One region of the Bacillus cereus group sp. BfR-BA-01383 genome, then DNA from elsewhere that is predicted to be linked to it. Evidence: riboswitches for the same ligand, from Rfam matches in the RefSeq annotation. Region 1 holds a riboswitch; each other region holds the start of a gene.

Region 1 (6,745 bases):
AAAGGAAAAAGTCAGCACAAAGAGATATGTCTAGGAGATTTAAAAAAGGTGTGAAAATTCAATCTGCCGGATATGAAAAAGCTAAAACTGAGCACCTGCGGTTATCTAGGAAAATTAAGAATATCCGAAATAACCATATCCATCAAGCAACAGCTAAATTGGTGAAAACCAAACCAATGAGGATTGTTGTGGAAGACTTACCTATCTCAAACCTGTTAAAAAACAAAAAACTATCGAAAGCATTTTCATTTCAAAAATTAAACTTCTTCTTTCAATGTTTATCATATAAGTGCGAGAAGTATGGCATTGAGTATGTAAAAGCTGGTAAATGGTTCGCCTCAAGCAAGATTTGCTCATGTTGCGGAGTAAAATACGACCATTCAGTTCAACCAGAAGGACAGTGGAGTTTAAAAATACGTGAGTGGCGTTGTGTTCCATGCAATAGTCATCACGATAGGGATGTAAATGCTTCGATAAATTTATCAAGATGGGTAAAATAAATGCTTGATAATAGGAGGTAACGATACTGCCTCGTGTGGAGTGTTATACCCCTCGTCCCTTTGGGGCTGCGAGAACACGATGAAGCACTAACTTGTATAAATTTGATTAAATTGTATAGATTTAGTTAAGTTTATCGTATCGGAATGGATATGGTGGCGCATGCAGAAATAAACAATTTATCATTTGTATATGCTGATGAAAGCGAAAAAGCGTTACAGCATATTTCTCTTTCTGTTCAAAAAGGTGAGTTCATTACACTTGTGGGCGGATCGGGCTCTGGGAAGACGACTTTATTAAAACATTTTAAAAAGGAGTTACTTCCAATTGGTACGCGTTCGGGAGAGATGTTTTATGAAGGTGTTTTATTAGAGGAAGTACCTGATTTATTATCTGCACAAGAAATTGGCATGGTATTTCAAAATCCAGAAAATCAACTCGTAATGGATACAGTGATTCAAGAATTAGCATTTTCTTTAGAAAATATCGGGTTACCATCACATATTATTCAAAAAAGAATCGCAGAGCTTATTAGTTTTTTAGGATTTCAAGATTTATTGCACCAATCTGTTCATACGTTATCTGGTGGGCAAAAGCAACTTGTCAATTTAGCTGCGGTATTAGTTATGCAGCCGAAACTACTATTATTAGATGAACCGACAGCGCAGTTAGATCCGATTGCTGCAAAAGAGTTTTTAGGATTGTTAAAGCGTATTAATGAAGAGCTTGGAATTACGATTATATTAAGTGAACATCGTTTAGATGAAGTTATACCACTCGCAACACGTGTTATTTGTATGGATAACGGCCGAATCCTGTATGATGGTAGTCCTAAAACGGTTATAGCGAAAATGTGGGAAGTAGAAAACTTCCGTCCATTCATTCCGCAAATTCCAAGATTGTTTTTAGAGTGGAATGCGAGAGATATTCCGTTTACAGTGCGAGAGGCGCAAATGAAAATGAATGATTTTTCAGCAATATCATATGCGAATCAGCGAGTGGAACAGCGTGAAAAACAAGAAGTCATTTTAAGTGCAGACCATATTTCTTTTCAATATGAAAAAAATAGTCCGCTTATTTTACGAGATTTAACAGTTGCGATTGAAAGAGGGAAATGGGTAGCTCTCGTTGGGAAAAATGGTACGGGTAAGTCTACACTGTTAACGATTGTAGCAGGATTACAAAAAGCGAGAAGAGGGAAAGTAAAATGGAATGGTAAAGTGATACATAAAATTGATTCGAAAGAACGATTTAAAAGGATCGGGTATGTGTCGCAACATCCGTATTATCATTTTACATTTGATACAGTGTGGGATGAAGTGTATGAACGTGCACGTGAATTATACGGAGAACAAGGAAGAGAAATAGCAGAAGATATGTTAAAACAGTTTTGGTTACATTCGCTTAAAGAACGCCATCCGCATGATTGTAGCGGGGGAGAGCAACAATTACTCGCGTTATGTACAACGTTATTGTCAAAGCCAACGTTATTATTACTTGATGAACCGACAAAGGGATTGGATCCATGGAAGAAAGAGAGAGTAGGAGAGCTATTTAAGAAGTTGCAAAAAGAAGGTACAACAATTGTAATGGCAACGCATGATATTGAATTTGCGGCGAAATACGTGGATCAATGCATGATGTTATTTGATGGAACAGTTATTATGAATGATGCACCGAAAGAGTTTTTTAGCGGTAATTTCTTTTATACGACATCTATTAACCGATTCATTCGAAACGAGTTGCCATATGCATTAACGTGGGAGGATGTGTACGAAGCGTGTCCAAACGATATGTTGCCTTCATAATATGTATTTTTGCACTACTAATAGGTACATTACTCTTTACGACACTTATTATGGACGGTTATTACATGGTAAGTAGTTTGTTTGTATTAGCTGTTATTATATTACCTTTCTATGTCCGATTTGAAAGGAAAGCATTTGTTTCACGTGAAATTGTTCTCGTTGCCGTGTTAGCAGCAATTGCAGCAGTAAGCAGGGTACCATTTTCTATTTTACCAAGTGTACAACCAACTTCTTTTGTCATTATCGTTTCAGCAATTGTGTTTGGGAGTGAGACTGGTTTTATGATTGGTGCAACAGCGGCGATTGTGTCCAACATCTTTTTAGGGCAAGGTCCGTGGACGCCGTGGCAAATGTTTTCGTGGGGTATGATTGGCTTTATAGCAGGATTACTCCGAAATACATTTTTGATGAAAAAACTATGGGGACGACTCATATATGGATTTGCCGTTGGATTTCTATTTGGCTGGATTATGAATTTTTGGGGTCTTCTTGGGTTTATACAGGAAGCAACGTGGGAAACAGTTATTGCTTACTATGCTGCAAGTTTTTATTTCGATCTTAGTCACGCGATATCGAATGTTATTTTCCTACTACTATTTAGTACATCTTGGATTACGATTCTTACAAGATTTAAAAAGAAATACGGCATATTAGATGAGCATAATATGACATAGATAAGCATACTCATATAAGGTAGGGTCGCGACTTACATATTCGTTTGCCTCTTTCATGCTTCTTACATATTGTAGGGAGCATTTTTCTGTATATTTTTTAATTATAACGGAAATAATAATGAAGTATGCCATTTGAAAAAACTTCCCATCAATTGACGGGAAGTTTTTTCAATCTTGTTCTAAAATGTGAACCGTGTAATCGCAGCGTTGAATAGCTTGTTCGACAGCATAAAGGGATTGTTCAATACGAGCGCGATTAAAATCTTTTTCAACGGTCTGAAGTGCTTCTTCTAAACAATGTTTTGCTTCTTGTAATGATTGAAAAGAATCTTGTACATATCCGCGAGCATTTTCATGCATTTCATAATCCTCCTTGAATGTTCATATATGTATAGTATGAACAGTAAGGAGAAAAATATAATTTGTTATATTTTTTATATTTATTTGACAATTAAAACGAAATTACGTATAGTTAACTTTAAAGTGAATATTTTCTTATCCAGAGAGGTGGAGGGACTGGCCCGATGAAACCCAGCAACCGCGATGCAGGTGCTAATTCCAGCAGAACATTTTTGTTCTGGGAGATAAGACGAAGATATACGTAACTTCTTCTTATCGGAGAGGTTTTTTTGTTGCAAAAAAACCGATTACGAAAAACATTTAATAAGAAGAAAGGGGTTGCGAAGTACTGTGACACTCGAAAAATACGTAAAACTGCGTAGTACAGTTTATGAATATATGATAGAGCAAGATAAGCCGATATCATTGTTAGATATTCAAGAACATATCGTTTCGCATCATGAAGGAAAATTCACGAAAAAAATGTTACATCAATTTTATTTATCGAGACTATTAGACGAACTGAAACTGGATGGGAAAATTACTTTAGCTGATGATGAATATCTCTATACTGAAAAAGGGGTATTTTATAAAGCGAGAAAAGGGAGCTAAGCTCTCTTTTTTTGAAGTATGTAGAGTAAAAGACTGCTAAAGCAGCCTGATACAAGGAATGGTGTTGAGTGTGTAGTATCAAAAATTGAATGTGCCTGAAAGAGGCACTTCATATCGGCTGCAAATGAAAAGAGACACCTCCGCCGAATAGGTGTCAGTTGTTTTGTCATATAGACTCGCTAGTTGACAGTTATTAGAATAACATGCAGGGTTTTGGAAGTCAAAAGGGAATTAAAGGAAGAGGGAGGTGCTGTTATGTACGCATATTTATTAAAAGAACTACATAGGTATATTCCGAAATATATTGTTGATAGAGGATATGAATATTACGAAGATGGGCATGTAGAAGATGTTGAAATACACGACAAGAAAGTATTTGCTTTTGTTACTGGAAATGCAGGAAACTATGAAGTGGTTATTGATCTTGAAGATTTTACAGAAAGTAGCTGCGAGTGTCCGTATGAGAATTTTTGTAAGCATATGGCGGCGGTTGTTTATGATATTCAAAATGCTGGTGAGAGTACGGTTAAAGCGAAACTGCAAGGTTTAGAAAAAGAAGAGTTACTTACAGTATTAAATCGCTTGTTGCAAAGTTCGAAAAATGTGCAAATTGTAGAGAAGATGTTAAAGAAGGGGAAACTGTAACTATGAAAGAAAAGGCTCGTACATTATGAATGAAATTGATCGTATTATAAAGTGTTCTCAGTATGATAATGAACTTTTTCGGACGTATATTACGTGTTTACTTCAATTGAAGAAATGTAGCGAAACGTTTCAACAAATTCAAATACAATTAAGAAATGATTATTTAATACGAGGGATTTGTGAAAGAGAAGTGGATGAGATAGTACGGGGAAGTAAAGAATATGAAATACATTTTCTTCCTAAAGCGTTACGGTGGAATTTCTTGAGGGAAAATCCACATCTGATTGAAAAAGTATGTGAAGATTTTTTTGCATTTGAGGCATTAAATCTTATGGAGATAGAGTGGGAAACGATTATAAATTGCATGGGAAATAAATGATTTATTATATAAAAAAGCTAGTATAAAACTAGCTTTTCGTTTAAATAAATAAGAAGCATAGACTAATGATAAAACCTGCATATAGTAAGTTAATAACGCAAAATCCCATAATATCACGAGCGCCTAAGCCAGCTATCGCTAATGCTGGTAATGCCCAGAAAGGTTGAATTAAATTCGTCCAAGCATCGCCCCAGGCAATTGCCATTGCTGTTTTTGCAGCAGGTACACCAAGTTCAGCGCCAGCTGGAATCATAATTGGTGCTTGCACAGCCCATTGACCACCACCAGATGGAACGAAAATATTAACAATACCAGCACTTAAAAAAGTAAAGAGCGGGAAAGTTGTTTCGTTTGAAATGCTAATAAAGAAATTAGAAATAGCTCCTCCAAGTGAAAGTCCTTCACTATTTGCTCCAATCATCATACCCATAATTCCTGCGTAAAACGGAAACTGAAGTAAAATGCCAGAAGCACTTTTCGTAGAATCTGAAAAAGCGAGAATGTATTGAATCGGAGTCCGGTGGAAAATAAGACCGGCAATCAATAACATAAAAATAACGATATCTAGTGTAAGGTTAAAGCCTTTCGTATAAAAGTAGTTAAAAATATAAATAAGACCTAATAATCCAACGCAAAGTGTAATAATGATGCTATTTTCCATCTTTTCAGCGAACGTATTTTTCTCTATTTCCTGAGCGGCAGCCTCTTCATGAAACACGCTAGGATCTACCGTAATCGTATGTTTTTCATCTGGATGCATTGCCTTATTTATGAGAGGCATCGTAACTAAAAAGATAATAACTGGAACGAGAGCGTATGGTGAGAATAACGTTTCTGTTATTGGAATCGCTTCTTTAATACTTCCAGCTGTCGTTTTAATTAATGTTTCGCCGCCTGTTGCTAACGTAAGAGGGATAGAAGCAGAAAGCCCTGCATGCCAAATGAGAAATCCAGAGTAAGAAGAAGCAATTGCTAGTCTATAATCTAATCCTTCAAGCTGCCTTGCCACTTCTTTTGCATATAAAACAGATACAACAATTCCAAAGCCCCAGTTTATGTATGCGCCTAGTAAACTTACAATTGAAATGGCAATAATACCTTGGCCATTCGTTTTCGGTAGTTTTGCTGCTTTCGTTAATCCTTTTTTAATAAGAGGGGCGTTTGCCAATGCAGATCCTGTCACGAGTACAAGAGCCATTTGCATAGAAAAGGCGAGAAGTCCCCAAATTCCATTCCCCCAATGATTGATCATCTCGACCGGTGTTTGGTGAGTTGCAAACATGCCGAAGAAGATAACGAAAACAGTTAATAAACATGATAAAATAAACGGTTCTGGCAAGAAGCGTTGCACTAAGGCGACGCAACCATTTGTAAATGAACGAAACAAAATAGATCAACCTCCTTATGTATGTTTATTACAATATTCGAGGTTGTTTAGGTGAAAACCTTTAATGTATAGAAAATTCAGATATTAAAGGTGGTTGTCGTAATTTATCTAGCTATTTGTGGGCAGTAAGACTTCCACCTCAAAATTCAGTTGGAGCAAAGAAGTTACGCGAGAGATTAACTGTCCGTAAACGCCTGATGGGTTAAGGCTAATAATCAGTGGGGGATGGATAAAACCCCCACTGATTAAAGTTTCACTTTATTGATATATTGAAATTCTATGTCGAAATGTTATTTTATTTTGAGTTGAAATATTTCAAAGAAGGGTAGCCCCATTATCAACCTAACAGAAAAAGTTGCTCATCCACTCAATATGTAATATTGCATATGAAAATGAATTGATG
Region 2 (11,562 bases), on a different contig from region 1:
CAAAGCGGATGAGGTTAAATTTGCCGTGCGCAAATACATACATTTTTATAATCATCAAAGATTTCAAAAGAAATTAAATAACCTGAGTCCGTATAAATATAGAACTCAGGTTGCTTAGCTGCGCTTTTTAAATCCTGTCTACTTGACAGGGGTCACTGCACTGGTGAGATGCCTTCTTTTTAATCTTTCTTCAATCTTCGTGCAACACCATTCCCTAAAGACTGCAACCCTTGAACGAGAACAATTAAAATAAAGACGGTTGCATACATTACTTCCGGTTCGTAGCGTAAATGTCCGAAGCGATATGCTAAGTCTCCTAGCCCGCCAGCACCTACAAGACCAGCCATTGCTGTTGCACCGATTAGGCCAATGGTTGCGATTGTTAATCCAAGTACAAGAGATGGACGGGCTTCTTTAACCATGACGTGCCAAATGATTTTAATAGTAGAAACGCCCATTGCTTGATAGGCTTCAATGACGCCGCGATCCACTTCTAATAAAGCCGTTTCCATTAAACGTGCAATGTAAGGGGCTGTGAATACGACAAGTGGTACGATAACACCTTGCACACCAATGGATGTTCCCATTAGAAATTTTGTAAAAGGCAAGATGAAAAATAATAGAATGATAAATGGAAGAGAGCGAATGACATTGATAACTGTATTAAGAATAGGATAGACAATTTTATTTTCGTGCTGTCCACCAGGTCTCGTTAAAACAAGTGTGACACCAAGAGGTAATGCGATAAGGATAGAGATAATTAGTGAAATAGATGTCATTTGAAATGTTTGAATTGTTGCTTCCCATATGACGTTACCCCATTCATCCAAAAAGGACTTGTTTCCCATAATCCGTTCTACCTCCTTCTATGATGATACCTTGCTCTTGTAAAAATGATAAAGCACGGTGTACTTCGTTTTCTTCCCCTTGCATATGAACGACAAGTTTCCCATATGCCTCATGTTTTAACTGTGTAATATTACCAGATAAAATATTCGGATATACTTGGAAACGTTTTGTAGCGACAGCTAATGCTGGTTCTCCTGAAGAATTTCCTATAAAAGAAAGTGTTACAATTTCACCAGTAGTTTGCAGTTCTTTTTGTACTTCTTCTGGGATTTTCGCTGCAAATGCGCTATTTACAAATTTCTTCGTCGTTACATGTTGCGGGTTTGTGAAAATATCTTTCACAGTCCCGCTTTCGACTATAGCCCCTTGTTCCATAACGGCAACGCGGTCACATATACGCTGGATGACATTCATTTCATGTGTAATGAGTAAAATCGTAATTCCAATTTCTTCGTTGATCTTTAATAGTAAGTCAAGAATAGAATCGGTTGTTTCTGGGTCTAAAGCGCTTGTTGCTTCATCGCTTAATAAAACTTCAGGTTCATGTGATAGTGCACGTGCAATGGCAACACGCTGTTTTTGACCGCCAGAAAGTTCACTTGGATATGCATCTTTACGGTTAAAAAGATCGACAATGCGTAAATACTTTTCTACCCTTTTTTCAATTTCTGCTTTTGGAATGCCAGCAAGGCGTAAAGGTAATGCAATATTTTCATAGACGGTAACAGTTTTAAGTAAATTGAACCCTTGAAAAATCATTCCGATTTTTTGTCGCGCTTTTGCTAGTTCTTTTGTCGATAGTGTTGTTAAGTCTTGATTGTTTACAATGATAGTTCCTGTCGTTGGTTTTTCTAATAAATTTACACAGCGAATTAATGTACTTTTACCAGCGCCGCTATATCCGATGATTCCAAATACTTCGCCCTTTGCCACTTTAAGAGAAGTTGATTTAAGAGCTTCGACATACCCTTTTTTTGTTGAAAATACTTTGGAAATATTTTTTAATTCAATCATTATCGTCAGCTCCTACCAAGACGGTAAAACAGAACCATCAAATTTTTTCTCAATAAATTCTTTTACTTCTTTAGATTGATAAGCTTTCTTTAATTTGTTTACGACAGCATCATCTTTATTTTCTGTACGAACAACAACCCAGTTCACATATGGTGAATCTTTTCCTTCTCGGAAAATAGAGTCTTTCGCTGGACTTAATTTTGCACCTAATGCGAAGTTCGTGTTAATTGCAGCTGCTTTTACTTCACTTAGCTGTGTTGGTAATTGAGCGGCCTCTAATTCAACAATCTTTAAGTTTTTTGGATTTTCAATTACATCTTTTGCAGTCGCTTTTTCTGTAGCCTTTGGATCAACCTTTAAAACTCCTGCTTTTTCAAATAGCTTTAAAGCTCGAAGTTCATTTGTTGGGTCATTTGGGACAGCAATTGCATCACCCTCTTTTAAGTCTTTTACATCTTTTATGTCTTTAGAATATACGCCCATAGGGAATGTTACTGTTGAAAATACTTCAGTTAATTTCATGTTTCGTTCGGCTTTAAATACGTCTAAATAAGATTTAGTTTGATAGCTATTTACATCAAGGCTTTTTTCATCTAAAGATACGTTCGGTGCTACATAATCATTAAATACTTTTACATCAATTTCGAGCCCATCTTTTGCTGCAACTTCTTTCACCTTTTCAAAAATTTGTTCATGCGGCCCACCTGTTACACCAACGGTAATCTTTTTCTCATCTAATGCTTTTACCTCTTTATCAGAATTAGCACCACATGCACCTAACAATAATACAGCTCCACTTACAATACTTAATAATACCTTTTTCATCTATAATTCCCCCTTAATATACGTTCCAAAATAAAAAGCACCTCTCCAAAATAAGAGAGGTGCCGAATAGACGAAATAGGTTCCTCTCTTATCTTCCAAAACGAAAATCGTTCTGCAGGAATTAGCACCTTAGCTTATACGTTATAAGCTCGGTTGCCGGGCATCATAGGGCCAGTCCCTCCGCCACTCTTGATAAGAGTATGTGTATGTAGTTTTTAAATATGGTACTAATAGTAAATCTTACAAAAAGAATTGTCAATGATATTTTCTGAAAATATTTTATTTTAAGGTAATAGAAACGTTCCCTTTTTTATGCCCTTTTTCTATATATATATGGGCTTCGGGAATTTCTTCTAAACGGTAAGTTCTATCAATAACCGGCTTTAGATCTTCTGTTTCAGTTAATTTTTTTAGTAGAATCATATCCTCTTTACTTACTTTTGCCATCATTCCATTAACAGATACATATTTGCTAGTAGGCGTTAATACTTTTTGGCAAAGGGATTTTTTAATTTTTCCAACTGCATCAAATATAATATCGTAGCGTTCATCTCGCTTTGTAAAATCTTCTTTCGTATAATCAATTACTTTATCAGCCCCTAAAGATTGCACTAGTTCAAAATTTGAATTACTACAAACAGCTGTAACGGTCGCTCCGAAATATTTAGCAAGTTGTACGGCAGCCGTTCCTACTGATCCAGAGGCACCGTATATCAGCACTTGTTGCCCCTTTTTTATAAGGCCCTTTCTCAGGAAGTGCAATGCTGAAGTTCCGCCAAAAGGAATAACTGCAGCTTCTTCATACGTCACATTGGTAGGTTTTAATGCTATTAATCCACTTTCATGCACGCATGTGTATTCGGCATAACCACCAAGGTTTAGTTCTGTTAATGCAAAAATTGGGTCTCCTTTTTTAAATTGAGTTACATCTGTTCCTATTTCTTCGATTTCCCCGGATAATTCTACGCCGAGTATAGGTTTTCTCGGTTTTCTGAAACCTAATATGATCCGCATAGGAACCCAAAATAAGAGGGGGCTATTAAAGCCACGTATTCTACAATCTCCAGTCGTTACACTGGTTGCGTGAATTTTAACTAATACTTCATTCTTTTTAGGTTTAGGCTTTTCTATATTTTGAAGCTGGAGAACATTAGGTGGTCCATACTTTGTGCAAATAATAGCTTTCATAATGACCTCCTGAAATTAGTTGTTTTTCTTTACATCATATTTAAGTGTTTCTTGAAACATGTTGTTATGAGAGGAATAAAGTTTGAGCCCATACAATTGCCAGCAGCAAAGTGATAGTCTTGATGAGGGAGGGACCTGAAATAAGTGAGCTCTCTCTTTTTTGTTAGTACTTTCTTCTTAGGAAAATAGGTACAATATGAAGAGGAAGAACGTTAGAAGAGGAGAGTGTCATTTGAAAAAAAGAAAGATAGTAGTTGTCATTATAGCGTATACGGTGTTGTTAACAGCGTCTATACATACGTATAAAAAACAACTCGATCATCCTATTATGAGTGATGTAGGTAAATTGCTTCCGACAAAAATAAAACGTGTTGAAAGTGCTACGGATGAGCACTCGTTAATAAAATTAGTGCAAGATGCAAAAGTTTCAGGAGAGAAAATTTCCATTGCAGGTATGCAACATAGCCAAGGCGGACAGACGTATTATCCGAACGGTACGATGCTTGATATGAAAGGATATAACGAAATATTAGAGTTTGATCCAGAGAAAAAGAGGATTAGGGTACAAAGCGGTGTTACATGGAATGATATTCAAAAGAAAATAAATCCATATGGCCTTGCGGTTCAGGTAATGCAGTCTCAAAATATTTTTACTGTTGGTGGTTCATTAAGTGTAAATGTACATGGACGTGATATTCGTCATGAAGCATTGATTGACACAGTCGAATCATTTCGACTATTAATGGCAGATGGCAGTGTACGTAATGTAAGTAGAGAAGAGAATGCTGATTTATTTCCCTATGTCATCGGCGGTTATGGGCTATTTGGTGTCATTTTAGATGTGACGCTGAAGTTAACAGATGATGAATTATATGAAATGCATACGAAAATGCTAGATTATAAAGAATATACGACGTATTTCAAAGAGAAGGTAAGAAAAGATGAAAATGTTCGTATGCATTTAGCACGTATTTCGGTCGCTCCAAATTCATTTTTAAGAGAAATGTATGTGACGGATTATACATTAGCGCAAAATCAAAATATAAGGGAAGAGTACAGTGAATTAAAAGAAGAAAATATTATAGCAGCACCGAAATTTTTGCTTGGGTTATCACGTTATAGTGATTGGGGAAAGAATACATTTTGGGATATACAAAGAAGTTATTTTGAACGTACAGACGGACAGTTTGAGACGCGAAATAATGTTATGAGGTCAGATAGTGCCTTTATGGAATATGAAAATCCGAACCTGACAGAAGTGTTACAAGAATACTTTGTGCCCATCGATTCTTTTACGGAATACATAGATGATTTACGTAACGCGTTAAACGAAGAAGAACTGAACTTGCTCAATATTACGATTCGTTACGTGGAAAGGAATGAAAATGCAGTTTTATCCTATGCGAAAGATGATATGTTTGCGTTAGTTCTTTTAATTAATCAAGGGCGCTCTGAAGATGAGATAAAGAAAACAGAAGGTATCACTCGGAAGATGATCGATGTTACTTTAAAATATAACGGTAGTTACTATTTGCCATATTATTCTTATCCAACGAAAGAGCAGTTAAGGAGGGCATATCCTCGTATAGAAGAATTTCTTCAGAAGAAGAAGGAAGTAGATCCAGAAGAGAGATTTGTGAATTTATTTTATAGGGAGTATAAGAAATGACATATAGAAGATTTGTAGCGTCACAAAGTATCATTATGATGGCTGGAAGTATGGTATTTCCTTTTTACATTCTATTGCTCCGGAATGTTGGAAATAGTTTTTCACAGTTTGGTTGGGCATATGGCTTATTTGCTTTAACTTCAGCACTTGTATATCCGCTAGTAGGAAAGATGTCTGATAGAGTAGGAGATAGAACATTATTAATAATATATGCTTGGTCCATGGCGATATTAATGCTGTGTTTTCCGATTGCCACAGAAGTTTGGCATGTATACATTCTTCAAATTGTAATGGGAATTTTAGGCGCTGTGCAGCGTAACACTGAGAAAACGTCTTTAGCACGAAAGGTGATGCAGGAAAAGGCAGGATATGAGATTGGAAAATACCATGTGTGGACATCGATTGGAGGAGCAGTAGCAATTATTGCAACGGGGTATTTAGTAGATTTCTTTACAATTGGTACGATTTTTTATATTGCATCAATCTTATATGTAGTGAGCGGAGTTGTATTAAGTAGTAAAAAAGTGTGATCATTCCCATTTTTACCTGAATACCCTTTATTTGTTATACTGAAAGGGAAAATAAACGAAAAGGGGACATTGCCTTTGATGAAATTTTTAGTTTTAGCTATTCTCACTTTGTTTTTGATTCCATGGACAAGAAGCGGTAGGAAACTTCGAACGGTGGATAAGAAAGGAGATGAGAGAATTGTAAAGGGTAAGAAATCATCTATTTTAGTTATTCCTATTTTATTTTGGATTGGTATTGCAATCTATGAATATCTTTGGCTAATTGATGATCGAGTAGATTCAATTCTTACTCATTATTCTGTTGCAGTAGCAATTTTAATTGGGCTTGTTTTATTTTCACAGGATAAGGTAGGGAAATTAGAAGGTACATTAAAAGGACTTTTAATGTTTGTTTTACTTGCAAGTTACGGTTATTTTGGTTATTTGCATGATATAGTAATCACGCAAAAGAAATATGATTCTGTTGTTAAGGTAGAGAAAGATATTTCAGAGCCATTTACTGAAAATGATCAGCCGTTTACAGTGCCGCCTAAAACAGCAGAAAATAAAATGAAAAAGGTATTTGGAGATATCCCAAAAGTAGCTTATTTTGAACTAGGTGAATTAACACCACAAATGGTAAACGGTGAAGCTTTATATGTAGCACCGATTGAAGTTTCAGGCTTTTTTAAAGCACGTAAAGCTGAAACAATTCCAGGTTATGTAACGATGTCAGGTACGAACCCTGATGCGGAAGCGAAACTGCATCTCGGTTATAAAATGAAATATGTACCAAGCATGTTTTTCGGTAATAAATTAGAACGTGTCGTTCGAAAAGCAGAACCAGATCTAATCTTTAAAGGGAAACCTAAATTTGAAGTTGATGATAAAGGAAAACCGTATTATACAATGACGTACGGTGAGTTTATTTCAGGAAGATCTGGATTTGAAGTAGAAGGCGTTGTTGTAGTAGATGCACAAACAGGTGAAGTAAAAAGATATGATAAAGGAAAGGCACCTAAATTTGTTGATGGCGTATTAAATCATGAGACAGCATCGACGTTAAATACGTACTTCGGTAAATATATTCACGGATTTTGGAATACGAAATTCTCACAAACTGATATGAAGATTCCGACTGAGTGGGGGACGAAGGAAGGAGTTACACCAATATTCGGTAAGGATGGAACTCTATATTACTTTACTGATTTCACCTCTCCGAAAGAAGGAGTAGACTCTGCGTTAGGTTACTCACTCATTGATGCACGGACAGGAAAGTTATATTACTATAATGGAAAAGAAGTAAAAGGAATTATGGATGGTTCGGCTGCTACAGAAGTAGTGGATAATTCCTTTAAGAGAGAGAAGTGGCATGGAACGATGCCAGTTATTTATAACGTGTATGGTAAGCCTTCTTGGATTGTACCTGTTATTGATGACGGGGGATTAGTGCGTGCCCATACTGTTATATATGCTTCTAATGCGAAAATATTTGCAACAGGTTCGACACAAAAGGAAGCACTTGAGAATTATAAAAATGCGCTGAGTGGAAGTGGAGATTCATTTAGACCGACTTCAAATGGTAAAGAGGCGCAAAAAGAAGGTATTGTGCAACGTGTATATAAAGAAAAATCAGGTGAAAATACGATCGTGTACGTACTGTTAGAGAATGAACAAAAAGTATTTATGATACCTGCGAAAAAATTCCCGTATGCTATGTTTACAGAGGTAGGAGATCAAATTCAAATCACATATTTAGATACAGGAGAGGCTATGTCTTCAGTATCTAAATTTAAAAATAGCAACTTGAAAAAGTAAAGCGATAGAATTTCTATCGCTTTTTTTACGGAATGAAACAGGAAAATGCACTACACTTGACGTATGTTTATGTTGTAACTATAATTGTTACGATTTGATGTATGTGTAGGAAAGGGTGAATAGAAAAAGTGAATGGAGTTAATCACGAAATATATAAGCCTGTAAAGGCAAGCAGGTTATGGATGATTCTTGTGTTAGGGACACTTACGGCGATTGGGCCATTATCTATTGATATGTATTTGCCTTCTTTACCGAAATTAACGGATGATTTACAAACGAGTGCATCCCTTGCACAGCTTACATTGACAGCTTGTTTACTTGGGCTATCAGTAGGACAATTATTTGTCGGTTCAATTAGTGATATTTACGGAAGGCGAAAACCTCTTATTATTGCTCTTATTATTTATGTTGCTTCTTCTTTACTTTGTGCTGTTGCGCCATCTATTTGGACTTTAGTATTTTTACGTTTCTTACAAGGTGCTTCAGGATCTGCTGGGATCGTTATATCTCGTGCAATGGTACGTGACATGTACTCAGGTTCTGAAATGACGAAATTTTTCTCGCTCCTCATGTTAGTAAACGGAGCAGCACCTATTTTGGCACCGATTATTGGGGGACAATTGTTACAGTTCACAACATGGCGCGGTGTTTTCATTGTTCTTGGAGCAATTAGTGTATTCATGTTAATATCAGCTACGTTCGTATTACGTGAAACATTGCCTCCGGAAGAAAGAGAGACTGGTGGTTTATCAGGAACATTAGCGACGTACGGGAAACTTCTGAAAGATCGTTTATTTATGGGATATGCATTGTCACAAGGATTAGTAACAGCGGCAATGTTTGCGTACATCTCTGGTTCACCATTTGTGTTGCAAAATATATACGGGGCATCACCACAGCAGTTTAGTTTATTCTTTGCGATTAACGGTATCGGTATTATTATTGCCAGCCAAGTTACTGGTCGTTTAGCAGGAAAAGTTAGTGAGAAGACATTATTTGTTTCTGGCATCATTATTGCGGCTGTTGGTGGTCTATCTTTACTACTGACAATCGCACTTGGAATAGGGTTAATTGGTGTTTTATGCTCGTTATTCCTTGTTGTATCAAGTGTCGGTGTTGTATCCACAACTGGGTTCTCGTTAGCAATGAGAAATCAAAAACAAGCAGCAGGAACAGCTTCAGCTTTACTAGGTTTATTACAGTTTATTTCAGGAGCACTTGTTGCACCGTTAGTAGGTATTGGAGGAAGTAATACAGCATTACCGATGGGTGTTGTGATAGCTCTTTGTGAAGTGGGTGCTGTGCTATGTTATTTATTCATGGCAAAAAGAAGCGAGAAGCAGTTTGAACTAAAACAAAAACAAAATTTAGAGGCTTAACAAAAAAGAGCTGATTCAAAGAGAATATTTGAATCAGCTCTTTTTTGTTTCTTTGAAATCACTTATACATATTTGTAAGTTGATAGAGTGAAGCGATGCAAAAGTTATTTGTATAAAGTGACGATACTGTGACAAAAATGTTGGTATACATATTACCAAATCGTCTTAAGTGTAAAAAGTAGGATATTATCGGTATAATAACAAGTGGAGATAAAAGAAACCATAATGAGTAGTAGCTGTAGATAAAAGGAGAATTAGAGATGAAGAAGGTTTTAGGTATTGCTGTAATGGGAAGTATGATCCTTCTAGCAGGATGTAATGGAAATAAAGATACGAAAAAACCACCAGAAAAGGTAGAGCAATCCACTGAGCAAACCGAAGAGGTGGAAGCATACCGTGCAGTACATGAAAAATACGATATGAAAATGAATAAAGAAATTAATAAAGCACTGCAGTTATTTGAAGTGGCAAAAGAAAAGGGTGGTAAGGAAATAACGAATGCTACATATAAAGAAGATGTGCAAAAGGTAACAACGAGCATGTTAGAAGATATTGATAATATACGTAAAGAAATTCGTGTTCCGAAGTCGAAAGAGCAAGAACATGAGATGTATGTTGGCTTCCTAGATGAATCAGAACAAGCGATGAAAAAATTACAGAAGTTAGCTAAAGAAGAAGATTCATCGTTGATTCGTGATATAGAAATTAATTTTGCAACAGCATCGACATACTATAAACGCTTTCAAACAGAAGCGAAACAATAATCTTGCGCATGCAAGGTTATTGTTTCTTCTTATAAACAAAAATTAGCAAGTTCATTATTTATTCCATTATCTAAAAAATCAATTGATGATAATAATAAATTAAAAACAGATTCAAAAGAGTTAATTACGAACGGACCGTTCACGTTAAAAGAATGGAAGTATAACCAAGAAATTACAATACAAAAAAATAAAGAAGTAGGCAGCCGCCTACTTCTTTATTTTATTTCTCTTTTATATTCTTTTTTCATTCCATCAGAGAAGACAACTTCTAAATCGAATTTTTGGTAGTCTTTATCAAGTTTGAACACGTTTACTACTTGATCGATTACTTCTTGGTCAGGTGTGTCTTTATCAAATTTTAATTCTTGTAGAAGTGGGCTTAATTTTGTAATAGCCTCATCTCCTGTTAATTTTACATCTGCTTTATGATCTTCAATTTTTGCTTCCATTTTCTTATCAGCTGCTACATTTTTATAATCAGCTTCGTAGTCTTTCTTCGTATCCTGATAGTCTGCCTTTAAATCGAATTTATTGAAGTTTAGTTTTAAATCAGCAGGAGCCTCATTTTTTGCTTCTTCAGTTGTCTTTTTATTAGAAGTTGTATCTTCTTTTGCAGGAGCTTTACATCCTGTTAATGCAGGTACTAGCATGAGAGCTAATAAAGCTGATAGTAAAATTCTCATTTTAAATTCCTCCTTATGTAAATTTGTTCTATACAAGTTTTTCCTAAAAACATGTAATTATGTATGTGTTGAAAATAAAATATTTTCTTATACCTTCAAGGGTTAATCCGCAATTTAAATCAAAAACGATTTGTATGTATATGGTAAATTGAAGTTGTGAGGAGGTACTGAAATGCATGAAGAATATAAAGAGATGATAAAAAAAGCAATCGAATATATAGAGAATCATTTACATGAAGAGCTCACAACAGAAAGAGTGGCATTCCACAGTGCAGTATCGATGTACCATTTTCATCGTATTTTTCAAAGTTATATCGGGATGAGTGTAACGGATTATATTCGAAAGAGAAGATTAACTTATGCTGCACAGGCTTTAGTGTCGACTGAAAGAGCGGTTATTGATATTGCAGTGCAATATGGTTTTTCCTCACAAGAGGCATTTACGAGGGCTTTTAAAAGAATGTTTCAATTCCCGCCAAAGAAATATCGGGAATATTTCCAATCATTTTATATAGAAAGAGAGGGTGTTTCGATGCAAAAAGGTATACCGAAAGGGTGGGTATTAAGTGGAAGTCATCCTGCTGAATATGAGATGGGTTTAGATTATGAGGTTGTCCACCAAGGAAAAGTATCCGCATATATAAAGGCAAAAGAGAACGTTACGCATGGAGGATTTTCAACATTAATGCAAATGTTCCGAGCGGATAAATACATAGGTAAGAGATTACGTTTAACAGCATTTGTTAAGAGCGAGAATGTAAAAGACTGGGCAGGATTGTGGATGCGAGTAGACGGAAAAGATACTGAGCCTATTGCTATGGATAACATGCAAAATCGTCCAATAAAAAATACGAATAACTGGCA
Region 3 (11,178 bases), on a different contig from region 1:
ATACACAGTCATCTTCTTTGCTATCGTATTTTGGCTTAGTTTAAATCCTTCTAAGCTCGTCGACCGTATCGGAAATATATTAACACCTATTTTATTACTCTCTATTTTCTTATTATTTGTTAAAAGTGTATTTACACCACTCGGGCAATCAGGACCAGCAATGCAAGAGTATCAAACTTCTCCACTCTTCAAAGGTTTTATGGAAGGATACTTAACGATGGATACCATTTCAGCACTTGCATTTGGCATTATCGTTGTAAATGCTATTCGTTCTAAAGGTGTGAATGATCGCAAATCCATTGCCATCGCAACAGCAAAAGCAGGGCTAATTGCCGCTACTGGACTCGTACTTGTATATGGTGCACTTGGCTGGCTCGGTGCGACTAGCGTCTCTCTCGGATACGCAACAAATGGTGGACAGCTGCTTACTGTTATCGTACAGCAATTACTCGGTCCATATGGTCTACTTCTACTATCACTTATCGTTACACTCGCTTGCTTAACGACATGCGTTGGACTTGTATCTGCATGCAGTCAATATTTCTCAACATTATTGACAAAATTTTCATACAAAACGTTTGCAAGTATCATTTGCTTTTTAGGACTACTAGTTGCCAACTTAGGTTTAACAAAACTTATTGCAATCTCTCTTCCTATTTTACTTGTTGTATATCCAATAGCCATTGTACTCGTGCTACTATCGCTACTTCATAAATATTTCGGCGGATATCGCTCTGTTTATGTAGGTGCTTTAATTGGAGCAGCAGCTGTGAGCGTATTTGACGGGTTAAAGCAAGGAAACATTCCTGTTTCATTCATCACGTCTTATTTTGAATTTATTCCATTGTATAATGAAGGAATCGGCTGGCTAGTGCCAGCATTAGCCGGAGCTCTTATCGGCTTTACTATAGCTAAGCTAAGCGGTGCAAAAAAAGTCCCACTAATAACTGACTCTCATGAAGAAAAAGTATCATAAAAAACTCCCTTTTGGGAGTTTTTTTACATTTGATAAGCACTATGATTAAAACTGCTTATTTTATACGCTTTCGTATAATAATCAATATTTGTATCTACTGTTTCTACTTTGACGACATCATAGCACTCTTCTTGCTTTACTAAAAATAAATAGTATTCTTCTGTCGCTTCAACAATAGCAATTCGATCTGTTTCAACATTATATTGCTCACAAAGCGCTTGTAATGCGTTCACGTAATCCCCTAATTTTTTCGATTTATCCATTCCAAATATTGTATGTACTGTTAACACCTAGGTGATATCGCTTACATTATTAATCGTCAATAAAAAGCTTTGGCAATAGTAATAGCCAAAGCCCTTTATCATTTCGTCAATTGATGTCTAAAGGCATAAATGACTGCCTGCGTTCGATCACTCACATTTAACTTATTTAATATATTACTTACATGTGTTTTCACTGTTTTAAGAGCGATAAATAGTTCATCTGCAACTTCTTGATTGCTTTTCCCCTCTGCAATTAATAACAAAATTTCATACTCTCTTTCTGTTAACTCTTCATGCAAAGGTTGTTCCTTCTTTTGGCGCATACGAGACATCATTTTACCAGTAACTTTAGGCTCTAATACTGTCTCGCCATCATACGTAGCTCGCACAGCGTCCGCAATATCACTTGCTCTTGATGTTTTTAATAAATAACTTGTCGCTCCAGCTTCAATAACAGGATACAAGGTTTCATCATCTAAAAAACTCGTTACAACAACAACTTTTGCTTCTGGCCACTCTTGAATAATAGCCCTCGTTGCTTCAACCCCATCCATTTCATCCATAACAAGGTCCATTAAAATAATATCCGGTCTTAATTGCAGTGCTAATTCTGAACCTTTTCTTCCATTTTCAGCTTCTCCCACTACTTCAATATCTGGCTGTGTCGATAAATACGCCGATACACCCATGCGAACCATTTCATGATCATCAACAAGTAATACTTTGATCATACTTCTCCCCCTCTCTCAATCATAGTCGGTACTTTCACTTCAATTTGCGTTCCTTTATTTGGAAAACTAAGCACTTTTAGTGTCCCACCAATCTCATGAACACGCTCTTGCATGGATCGTAAGCCATATGAACCCGCCTTATTAACTCCTACTTCAAATCCAACGCCATCATCTATAATTTTTAAAATCGCATATTGATCAATTTTACGAAGACGCACTTCCGTTTTCTTTGCCTTCGCATGTCGTAACGTATTTGATAGCGCTTCTTGTACAATACGGAATAAATGATCTTCTACACCTTTTTTTAATTCAATTGGCTCAATTAGCCATTCAATTTTCATATGTTGTTTTCTCGATAGTTCCGTTAATAATTCTTCTATACCTTCTGTCAGTTTTTTACCTTCCAATTGTACAGGACGTAAATGAAGAAGTAGTGCTCTCATTTCTGATTGTGCATTTACAACCATATTCTCAACAAGCTGTAACTGTTTTTTCGTCGTGTCTGGAATTTCAGCTACTTGTTCATTAATAGCTGACATCATCATCGACATTGCAAAAAGCTGCTGACTTACTGAATCATGCAGTTCCCTTGCTAATCGATGCCTTTCTTGAGAAATCGCTTCTTGTCTCATCTCTTCATTCCAATGAGCTCGTTCATTCGTTACTTTTTGAAATAGCCCAGCTTGCTCCTCTAATCGACGAGCAAGGCTGATTACTTTTCGTTCCACTTCATGAAATTCATCATCCGCAGTAAACGAAACATCACTTGGAAAATTTCCTCGCTCTACTTCAAATAGAAACGTATTTAACCCTTGTATACGCTGCTCTATATAATAACCGATTGCATACCCTACAATTCCTCCGATAAGAAGACTAGTACTCATAATAAACAAGCCAATTGGAACAGAAGCAATGGATTCTTTCCATAATAAATCATAAACTTGTTGCTCGCTTTTCCATACATATACAATTATACAAATAAGTGCGATACTCACAGAGGACAACATGGAATAACGAATATACATCCAGGAAATATTCTTTTGTTTTTTCATTATACTTTCCTCACTTCCGTATCGCCTACGACAAGCGAAGAAATAATTTTTATACGGCGAGGAGCTTCTTTATACTGTTCTGTTCTAAACGTAACATTACGGTTAAATCCTGTTTCTTCGTGTCCTGGCAGAAGCACCCGCCCAACAATAACAGAGTGATTTAAAGACAGTTCCAAATCATACGGAACATATAACCGAATATTACCAACAACACCTCGGATAACAATTACGGTTTCTCCTTCTGGAATCATCGCATTCGTTAAATCAATTTCAACATCACAAGTACCATATTGAACATTTATATCCTCAAGTTCATAAATATGATCCATCATCCGGACATTACCTACAAACATATTTTTTAAATATGGTTCTGTACGATATATTTGCTTCTCTTCATCTATATATCCTTTTTCTTTAATTTCAACTTTCATCGTTTTTTGCTGATGCCCTTGCTGAATAAGTTGATAACCAATTAAAGCTAGACAAGCAAATACTACGAGTACAAAGGCTGCTGATGAAAATAAGAAGAATAAAAATACTATACCACCAACAAATAAAAATACATTTCCCCTTACATAACGATTCTTCTTCCGATAATGCCTACCAAACATAATCATAATAAATGCAAAAATTAGACCACCTGGTTCAAAATGTCCAAGTACCATATCAAGAAAAAGACCGAATCCAAATATGATGAGGAGCATCCCCATTAATTGTGTTTTTGAAAATTGCTTCTTCATTTCAGCTCCCCCCTTCTAATTACATATACATAGAAGAAAAGGCATTGCTTTCCAACACCTTTTCTTCTATCACTATATCATACGCCTGTTTTATTATATACTACAATTATTTTGTTAACTCTTTCGTTAACGATACTTCATTTTTCTCTTTCATCTCACGCTCTAGTTTTGCAATTTTCATATCAAATGTATCACGCTCATGCTCTTCATTTATACGAAGCTCTAAATCACGAATATGATCTTCAATTTCTTCGAATCGTAAGAACGGATTATTTTCATCCATTTTATGCATAGCAGTATTCATACGACGGTTTGCATGCGCCATATTTTCACGTGCCATTAATTCCATACGCTTTGCGTTCATTTCTTTTAATTTATTTTTCATTTCTGAAAGACGACGCTCTAACTCATCAATTTGCTCTACAACACCAGCATACATTTCTTCTAAGCGAGTTACTTGCCCTTCATAATACGCTACTTCTTCTAATGCACGTTCATGCAATTGTAGTTCGCCTGCTTCTTGTGCGATGATAGCTTGCTTTGATCTTTTATTAACGAAATAACGTGCTTGCTCAAGCTCACGAGCGAAGTTAGATTTTAATGTTTTATGACGCTGAATTAACTTCTCAATTTTTGTTATTTCACGCTCACTATCGCGTAAATATTGGTTTAACATAGCAATTGGATTTTTTCTTTCTTTCTCATCTAACACATTATGAAAATCAGCTAAAATTGCATCGCGTACACGTCCGAATAAAGATTGTTTCATTATAATCTTCCTCTCTTCTACTTTATAATTTGATTTATTTTATATTAGTTTTTCATTAACTTGTTCCACTCATCTTCAAAGTTGCTATATGGTTTAGAACTTTCTGGAGCAGAATCAACAACTACATTTTTTTCTTTTTTCCACTCACGGTATCCGTAGTATAAAACTACTAGTGCTGCGATACCGATTAATGCTGGGGAATGAGAAAGTGCAATGGACAAACCGATTAAACCAACAATACCCCAAGCTAACTTTCCAAAGAATGATTTAGCTCGCACAAATGATTTATAGCTCCAGTACACAACTCCTGCTCCAATTGCGAATCCTACAATACCAGCAAGACTACCAAGAGCAATTAAAGCCAAAATACCGGCCGCGATAAACGCTAGAAATTGTTTCATCTTGTGCTCGCCTCCCTTCGATTTGATACTCTTATCTTAACTATTTTTTCATTTTTCCATAACGAGCTTAAGAACCGTTTTCGCCTCAGACTTAAGACTGAGTTGAATTCAGCCTTTTGTAAAAACACAGGTGATTTACTCTTTTATCGCACATAAAAAGCCGTACAGAGAATGTTCTCTGTACGGCTTGGCTTCTGTTACTACTAATAAAATTCAATTTAATTATGCTATTTTATGATACTCTTTCTTTTCTCCTACTTTAGAAAACCTCGGGAAACCAATTAATATAGAAATGATTCCACATACTCCAACTAAAATTGGATAAAATGCATATGGCAACAATTCAATCGGAGATAACGCTGCAAATCCTGCCGCAGTTAACATTTGAGCACCATACGGGATTAACCCTTGCACACAACATGAGAAAAGATCTAATACACTCGCTGATTTACGGGGATCAATTTCATATTGATCCGCAATATTTTTCGCAAGTGGACCTGTAAAAATGATCGAAATTGTATTGTTTGCTGTACACATATTCGTCATGCTCACTAATCCGGCAATACCAAACTCCGCTCCCTTTTTCGAACGAATATTACGCGTTAAAAGATTCATTAAATATTGAATACCGCCATTATATTGGATCAATTCAACCATACCACCAATTAAAATAGCAAGTAGCACCAACTCCATCATACCGCCCATTCCAGTCGTTACACTTTTAAAGAAACTCTCTAACGTATAACTTCCATCTATAAGACCGATTACACCAGATAATACAGTTCCACCAGTTAATACAATGAGTACATTCCAACCAAGCAGTGCTGTAATAAGTACTCCTGCATACGGTAAAATCTTTATCCAATCGAATGTATGGGCTTTAATTTCTGTGTCACTTCCTATAGTAAGTATTACTAATAGTACAATTGTAATAATAGCCGCTGGTAATACAATTAAAAAGTTCGTTTTAAATTTATCTTTCATTTCCGTTCCTTGTGAACGAACCGCTGCAATTGTTGTGTCAGAAATAAACGATAGATTATCACCAAACATCGCTCCGCCAACAACCGTCGCCATTGTTAATGCAATTGAGATATCAGTTTGCCCACTAATACCTACAGCAATCGGTGCTAACGCCGCAATTGTTCCCATTGAAGTTCCCATCGCTAATGAAATAAACGCCCCGATAATAAAAATCCCAGCAACGATAAATCCTTGCGGCAAAATAGATAACGCTAAGTTAACAGTTGAATCGACTCCGCCCATCCCTTTTGCTGTTTCAGAGAACGCCCCTGCGAGTACAAAAATCAGAACCATAATCATAATATCAGGGTTTCCTGCCCCTTTAGCAAATCGTTCTACTTTCACATTAAAGCTTTCTTTACGATTCATCGCTAAAGCGATTCCTACAGCAATTGAAATCGCTACAAGTATCGGCAATTTATAGAAATCACCTGTAATAATTCCAGAACCAATAAATAGTGCCAAAAATATTCCAAGCGGTAATAAAGCTAAACCATTTCCTCTCGTTTCTTTCAAAGTACCATCTCTCCCTAGTTTCAACCTTTTTTCTAATGAATAACAAAAGACCTCTTCCAACGAGAAGAGGTCTTATACATCTATAAGAAACACTCTTCTCATCTTTCAAGCACATGCTTGCTGGATTTGGCACAGCACTCTGAAATCGAGTCCGCTGCCGAGGCATCGTAGGGCCAGTCCCTCCGCCTCTCTTTATAAGAAGGTTTCGTATTTATTTTTTAATAATAATTTCTTCCCTAACTTTACTTGCTTACAAAAAAAAAGTCAATTATTTTTTGTATAGATTTTTTTGGTAATTATACAAAAACACGAATACAGCAATCATTTCAACTTTTCAATTTCTTTCTCTAAAATTGAAATCCAATAAAATTCTCTCTTTTTTATTGCCGCTATTATCCATTTTGTTGTATGCCAAGCTAATTCATATTCTTCCTTTGTAACATCACCCATCTTATATGCATCCTCTAACTCATCTTCATCCAATATATATATTTCACCGTTTGGTAACACTACTACATCTAAATATAAATCATCAAAATAAGGTAAACCTCGTTCGTCTATTTCATATTGTTTCGTTACGTCAATATAATATTGCACTAATTTTTTTCTATCATCTAGCATAGCTGTTATCGCAAAGTTCTTCCCCGTTATAAAATATTGCATCCATGTATACCCATCATCTGCAATACAAAGTTCTTTACCATTGTATTCTTTATAACTAGGCTCTCTCACTTTTTTTATATCCAATACCCCTAACATACCTGCTTCAACTTGCTTGACTATATAATTCTTCTCTATTAGTCGCTTCCACGAAGAACCGTCACCATATTTACGTTTCATTACGTCCGCTCCTCTTCTATATATAGAAAAGCCCCCACATATTATGTGAGAGCTTGTTCATATTATAATTAAGCCGCTTGACCCTTTTCAGATATCTCTTTTAAATAAGCTTGTCCTTTTTCAGCGTCATATTGACCTTCCCACTTAGACATAACTACAGCTGCTAAAGAGTTACCTACAACGTTAACCGCTGTACGAGCCATATCTAAAATACGGTCAATACCAGCGATGAATGCTAAACCTTCAGCTGGGATACCTACTGTACCAAGTGTCGCTAATAGTACAACGAATGATACGCCCGGTACACCCGCGATACCTTTTGATGTAACCATTAATACAAGTAATAATGTAATCTGTTCCGTAATGGACAAATCAATACCGTACATTTGCGCTAAGAAAATTGCTGCAATTGCTTGATATAAAGTTGATCCATCTAAGTTAAATGAATAACCTGTCGGAATAACGAAAGATGTAATTGCTTTCGGGCAACCGAATTTTTCCATTTTCTCCATGATTTTCGGTAAAACTGTTTCTGAACTTGCTGTAGAATACGCTAAGATCAGCTCGTCTTTTAAAATCTTAAAGAATTGGAAAATGTTAATTCCAAATATTTTCGCTGTAAGTCCTAACACGACCACAACGAAGAAGATCATTGCTCCGTATACTACAATGAGTAATTTCCCTAATGGAATTAATGAAGAAAGGCCAAATGTAGAAACTGTAACACCAATTAATGCGAATACACCAAATGGTGCAAATTTCATAACTTGGTTCGTAACGTAAAACATGGCGTCTGCTACACCTTGGAAAAATTGCAGAACTGGTTTACCACGCTCACCAATCGCTGCTACACCTAAACCAAATAGTACAGAGAAGAAGATAATAGCAAGCATATCACCTTCAGCTAATGATTTCATAATGTTCGTAGGAACAATATTTACAAATGTATCCGCAAACGAATGACTTTGTACTTGCTCTGTTGTTTCTGCATATTTAGAAATATCCGTTTTTGTTAATTTATCCATATCGACGCCGGTTCCTGGCTGGAAAATATTCGCTACCAATAGACCAACAACAATCGCAATCGTTGTAATAATCTCGAAGTAAAGAATTGTTTTTCCGCCTAATCGACCTAACTTTTTAATATCACCAACACCAGCAACCCCAACAACAATACTTGCTACAACAATCGGTACAACGATCATTTTAATTAATCGGATGAAAATATCACCAATTGGTTGTAAGTACTTCGCAACTGCTGGATTGTCAAAGAAAATCGCACCAACTGCAATACCAAGCACAAGTCCTATTAAAATTTGCCATGCAAGTCCTATTCTTTTCATACTTGTTGTAACCCCCCTCGATGTGTCACTCTATCTATCTCTCATTCTATCTATATCTATAAAACTAAGAAATTAAGAGTATTACATATTATTCGACAATTCACTACATTTTGTCCCTGTTAAAAATCATAAATCAAAAATTAAAATCTGACAACAAAATAACTTTGCCCGAACGCAAATAATTTTCTTGACAAAAACAAACCTCATGTCAGAAAACCTCACATGAGATCGATTCCTCACTAGTGATTTATAGGTTTTTAAAGTGATGTTTCCCCCTCCAAAAACTCCATCATTTTCCATGTTTTTCTAAAAAAACAAATAGAAATCTACACCTTTTTTATACATTCAAGCATTTTAATTTTATGACGAACAATACGAAAAAATACTAAATTCCGACAAAACTTAGCAATTTTATAAAATTTTCTTTACATTATGATTACAACGATAGACACCCTTCTTCTTATGATATATAACATTCATAGGGAAAGGAGCCAGACAACAATGAAAAAGAGATTTGCAGCATTTAGTGTTTTAGCAGCAGGAACGATTTTTGTTTCTCCATTACTTTCACCTGTATACGCTGAAACAAATCAAGATAAATTATCTAATATACAATCAGAATTAGATGGCAAACAAAATGACTTACAAAATAAATCAGCTGAGAAAGAACAAATAGAAAAAGAAATTCAAGAATTACAAAAGAAAATCGACGAATTAACTACTTCTATTAATAAAAACGAAGCTGAATTAAATGATACCAAAAAAGAAATTACCAAAACACAACAAGTAATTGCTGACAAAAAGAAACATATAGAGCAATTACAAACAAACATAGATACGCGTCAGGAAATTATTAAACAACGGTTACAATCTATGCAAGAAAAACCTCGTACAAATATGATTACAGAGGTATTAACAACTTCTACAAACATTGCTGATCTTGTTGATAATATGTACTCCGTAAGTTTAATATTAAACAACGATACAGATATTGTGAAAAAACAAACAACTGATCAAGATGCTGTAACGACAGAAAAAGAAGCTGTTGAGAAAAAAGAGCAACAACTGAAAGAATCTGAGCAAAAATTAGTACAAAAACAGCAAGAATTACAAAATAACCAACAGCAGCAACAAACTTTTATTAGCGATCTACATACAAAAGTAGCAAAAGTAGATTCAGAGATTGAAGGATTAGAAGAGTCAAAAGGTATTTTAGAAAATCAGCGTCAAGCTGTTCAAAAAGCAATTGAAGAAGAAAAACGTGCAGAAGATGCTCGGAAAGCTGAAGCAGCTCGTAAGGCAGAAGAAGCACGCAAACAAGCTGCTACACCTGCTCAAGCTGCTCCAACACCACACGATACGAATATAGGTGGATTTATTAAACCAGCAGCCGGATCGAAAACTTCAGGATTTGGTACACGTTCTTTAGATAACCATAAAGGAATCGATATTGCTGCGTCAGGAACGGTTCCCATTATCGCCGCTGCAGATGGCGTTGTTATTCGCTCAGAATTATCATCTAGTTACGGAAACGTTGTGTATTTATCACACCGTATAAATGGAAAAACATATACGACAGTATATGCTCATATGAATAGCCGTTCTGTATCGAATGGACAAACTGTAAAACAAGGCGATCAACTTGGATTTATGGGGAATACTGGTCAGTCTTATGGACAACATTTACACTTCGAGCTTCACCTTGGTGAATGGAATGTCGGTAAGACAAACGCTGTCGATCCATCTCCTTATATTGGATTATAAAAAAACTCGGTGCATACCGAGTTTTTTACTGCCATTTCACACTTTGTAGGCATTTTACATAAACTATAACTAAATGCCTATATTTTGCGGGGTGATAAATATGAATACACAATTACAAGAAGAAATAGAAGAAGCTAGAGAAACATACATCGGCCGGTTATTCACATTCGGTGGCTCAGCGTTATTTTTAATTGGATCATTTATCGCAGTTGTCACAGCTTATAAAGCATATAATCGCTTATTAAATACTTCTACAACATAATAAAAAGACGGAGATTTCTCCGTCTTTTTATTATGCAAACATTTTAAATACGCCTATCGCATTTAAAAATACGATAATTACAGTTATCGGAATAACATAACGAAGTAAGAAGAACCAAATGTTAAATAATGTTTTCCCTTTCGTTTCCGTAACTTCTAATTCTTTCATTAATAGCTCTTTACTCATTTTATTTGGTACAAATAGCGAAATAGCTAGTACTCCTAACGGCATTAATACATTACTTACCGAAAAATCGACGAAATCAAAGAATGTCTTACCAAATATTTTCACATCACTCATAATTCCAAACGATAACGCTGATGGAATTCCAACTGCAAAAATAAGAATACCAATTAATAACGAAGCTGACGGACGCTTCTTCTCATTATCTTTCGCAACAGATGCTACTACAATTTCAAGCATTGAAATCGCAGATGTTAAAGTCGCAAAGAAAAATAACACTAAAAACATAATGAAGAAAAATTGTCCAAATGGAAT

The links. Region 1 has a riboswitch for S-adenosylmethionine ahead of MR065_RS14030 (hypothetical protein). Riboswitches for the same ligand answer to the same signal wherever they lie in the genome.
Region 2: it holds a riboswitch for S-adenosylmethionine, as region 1 does, so the genes downstream of both, MR065_RS26085 (MetQ/NlpA family ABC transporter substrate-binding protein) here and MR065_RS14030 (hypothetical protein) in region 1, are expected to answer to the same signal.
Region 3: it holds a riboswitch for S-adenosylmethionine, as region 1 does, so the genes downstream of both, MR065_RS13590 (Na+/H+ antiporter NhaC family protein) here and MR065_RS14030 (hypothetical protein) in region 1, are expected to answer to the same signal.

Annotation. Positions count from the first base shown of each region.
Region 1 is NZ_JAKUFP010000013.1:342-7,086, forward strand. Features, by position in the region: partial or broken gene MR065_RS14010 (RNA-guided endonuclease InsQ/TnpB family protein) at 1-500, shown strand, start outside; gene MR065_RS14015 (ABC transporter ATP-binding protein) at 645-2,306, shown strand; gene MR065_RS14020 (ECF transporter S component) at 2,279-2,980, shown strand; gene MR065_RS14025 (hypothetical protein) at 3,149-3,340, opposite strand; SAM riboswitch class I at 3,473-3,571, shown strand; gene MR065_RS14030 (hypothetical protein) at 3,671-3,931, shown strand; gene MR065_RS14035 (SWIM zinc finger family protein) at 4,187-4,576, shown strand; gene MR065_RS14040 (group-specific protein) at 4,602-4,955, shown strand; gene MR065_RS14045 (short-chain fatty acid transporter) at 4,996-6,342, opposite strand.
Region 2 is NZ_JAKUFP010000060.1:1,466-13,027, reverse strand. Features, by position in the region: partial or broken gene MR065_RS27855 (IS3 family transposase) at 1-118, shown strand, start outside; gene MR065_RS26095 (methionine ABC transporter permease) at 180-848, opposite strand; gene MR065_RS26090 (methionine ABC transporter ATP-binding protein) at 823-1,863, opposite strand; gene MR065_RS26085 (MetQ/NlpA family ABC transporter substrate-binding protein) at 1,876-2,688, opposite strand; SAM riboswitch class I at 2,774-2,887, opposite strand; gene MR065_RS26080 (NAD(P)-dependent alcohol dehydrogenase) at 2,968-3,876, opposite strand; gene MR065_RS26075 (FAD-binding oxidoreductase) at 4,109-5,545, shown strand; gene MR065_RS26070 (MFS transporter) at 5,542-6,075, shown strand; gene MR065_RS26065 (DUF3981 domain-containing protein) at 6,154-7,872, shown strand; gene MR065_RS26060 (multidrug effflux MFS transporter) at 7,992-9,251, shown strand; gene MR065_RS26055 (hypothetical protein) at 9,512-10,015, shown strand; partial or broken gene MR065_RS26050 (peptide ABC transporter substrate-binding protein) at 10,037-10,210, shown strand; gene MR065_RS26045 (YusW family protein) at 10,231-10,698, opposite strand; gene MR065_RS26040 (helix-turn-helix transcriptional regulator) at 10,871-11,562, shown strand, end outside.
Region 3 is NZ_JAKUFP010000012.1:36,157-47,334, reverse strand. Features, by position in the region: gene brnQ3 (branched-chain amino acid transport system II carrier protein BrnQ3) at 1-976, shown strand, start outside; gene MR065_RS13620 (DUF3992 domain-containing protein) at 1,000-1,239, opposite strand; gene MR065_RS13615 (response regulator) at 1,338-1,970, opposite strand; gene MR065_RS13610 (sensor histidine kinase) at 1,967-3,022, opposite strand; gene liaF (cell wall-active antibiotics response protein LiaF) at 3,022-3,762, opposite strand; gene MR065_RS13600 (PspA/IM30 family protein) at 3,869-4,531, opposite strand; gene MR065_RS13595 (lmo0954 family membrane protein) at 4,576-4,932, opposite strand; gene MR065_RS13590 (Na+/H+ antiporter NhaC family protein) at 5,155-6,471, opposite strand; SAM riboswitch class I at 6,567-6,672, opposite strand; gene MR065_RS13585 (ribonuclease FAU-1 family protein) at 6,793-7,311, opposite strand; gene gltP (glutamate/aspartate:proton symporter GltP) at 7,380-8,654, opposite strand; gene MR065_RS13575 (murein hydrolase activator EnvC family protein) at 9,156-10,418, shown strand; gene MR065_RS13570 (hypothetical protein) at 10,519-10,680, shown strand; gene MR065_RS13565 (sodium-dependent transporter) at 10,711-11,178, opposite strand, start outside.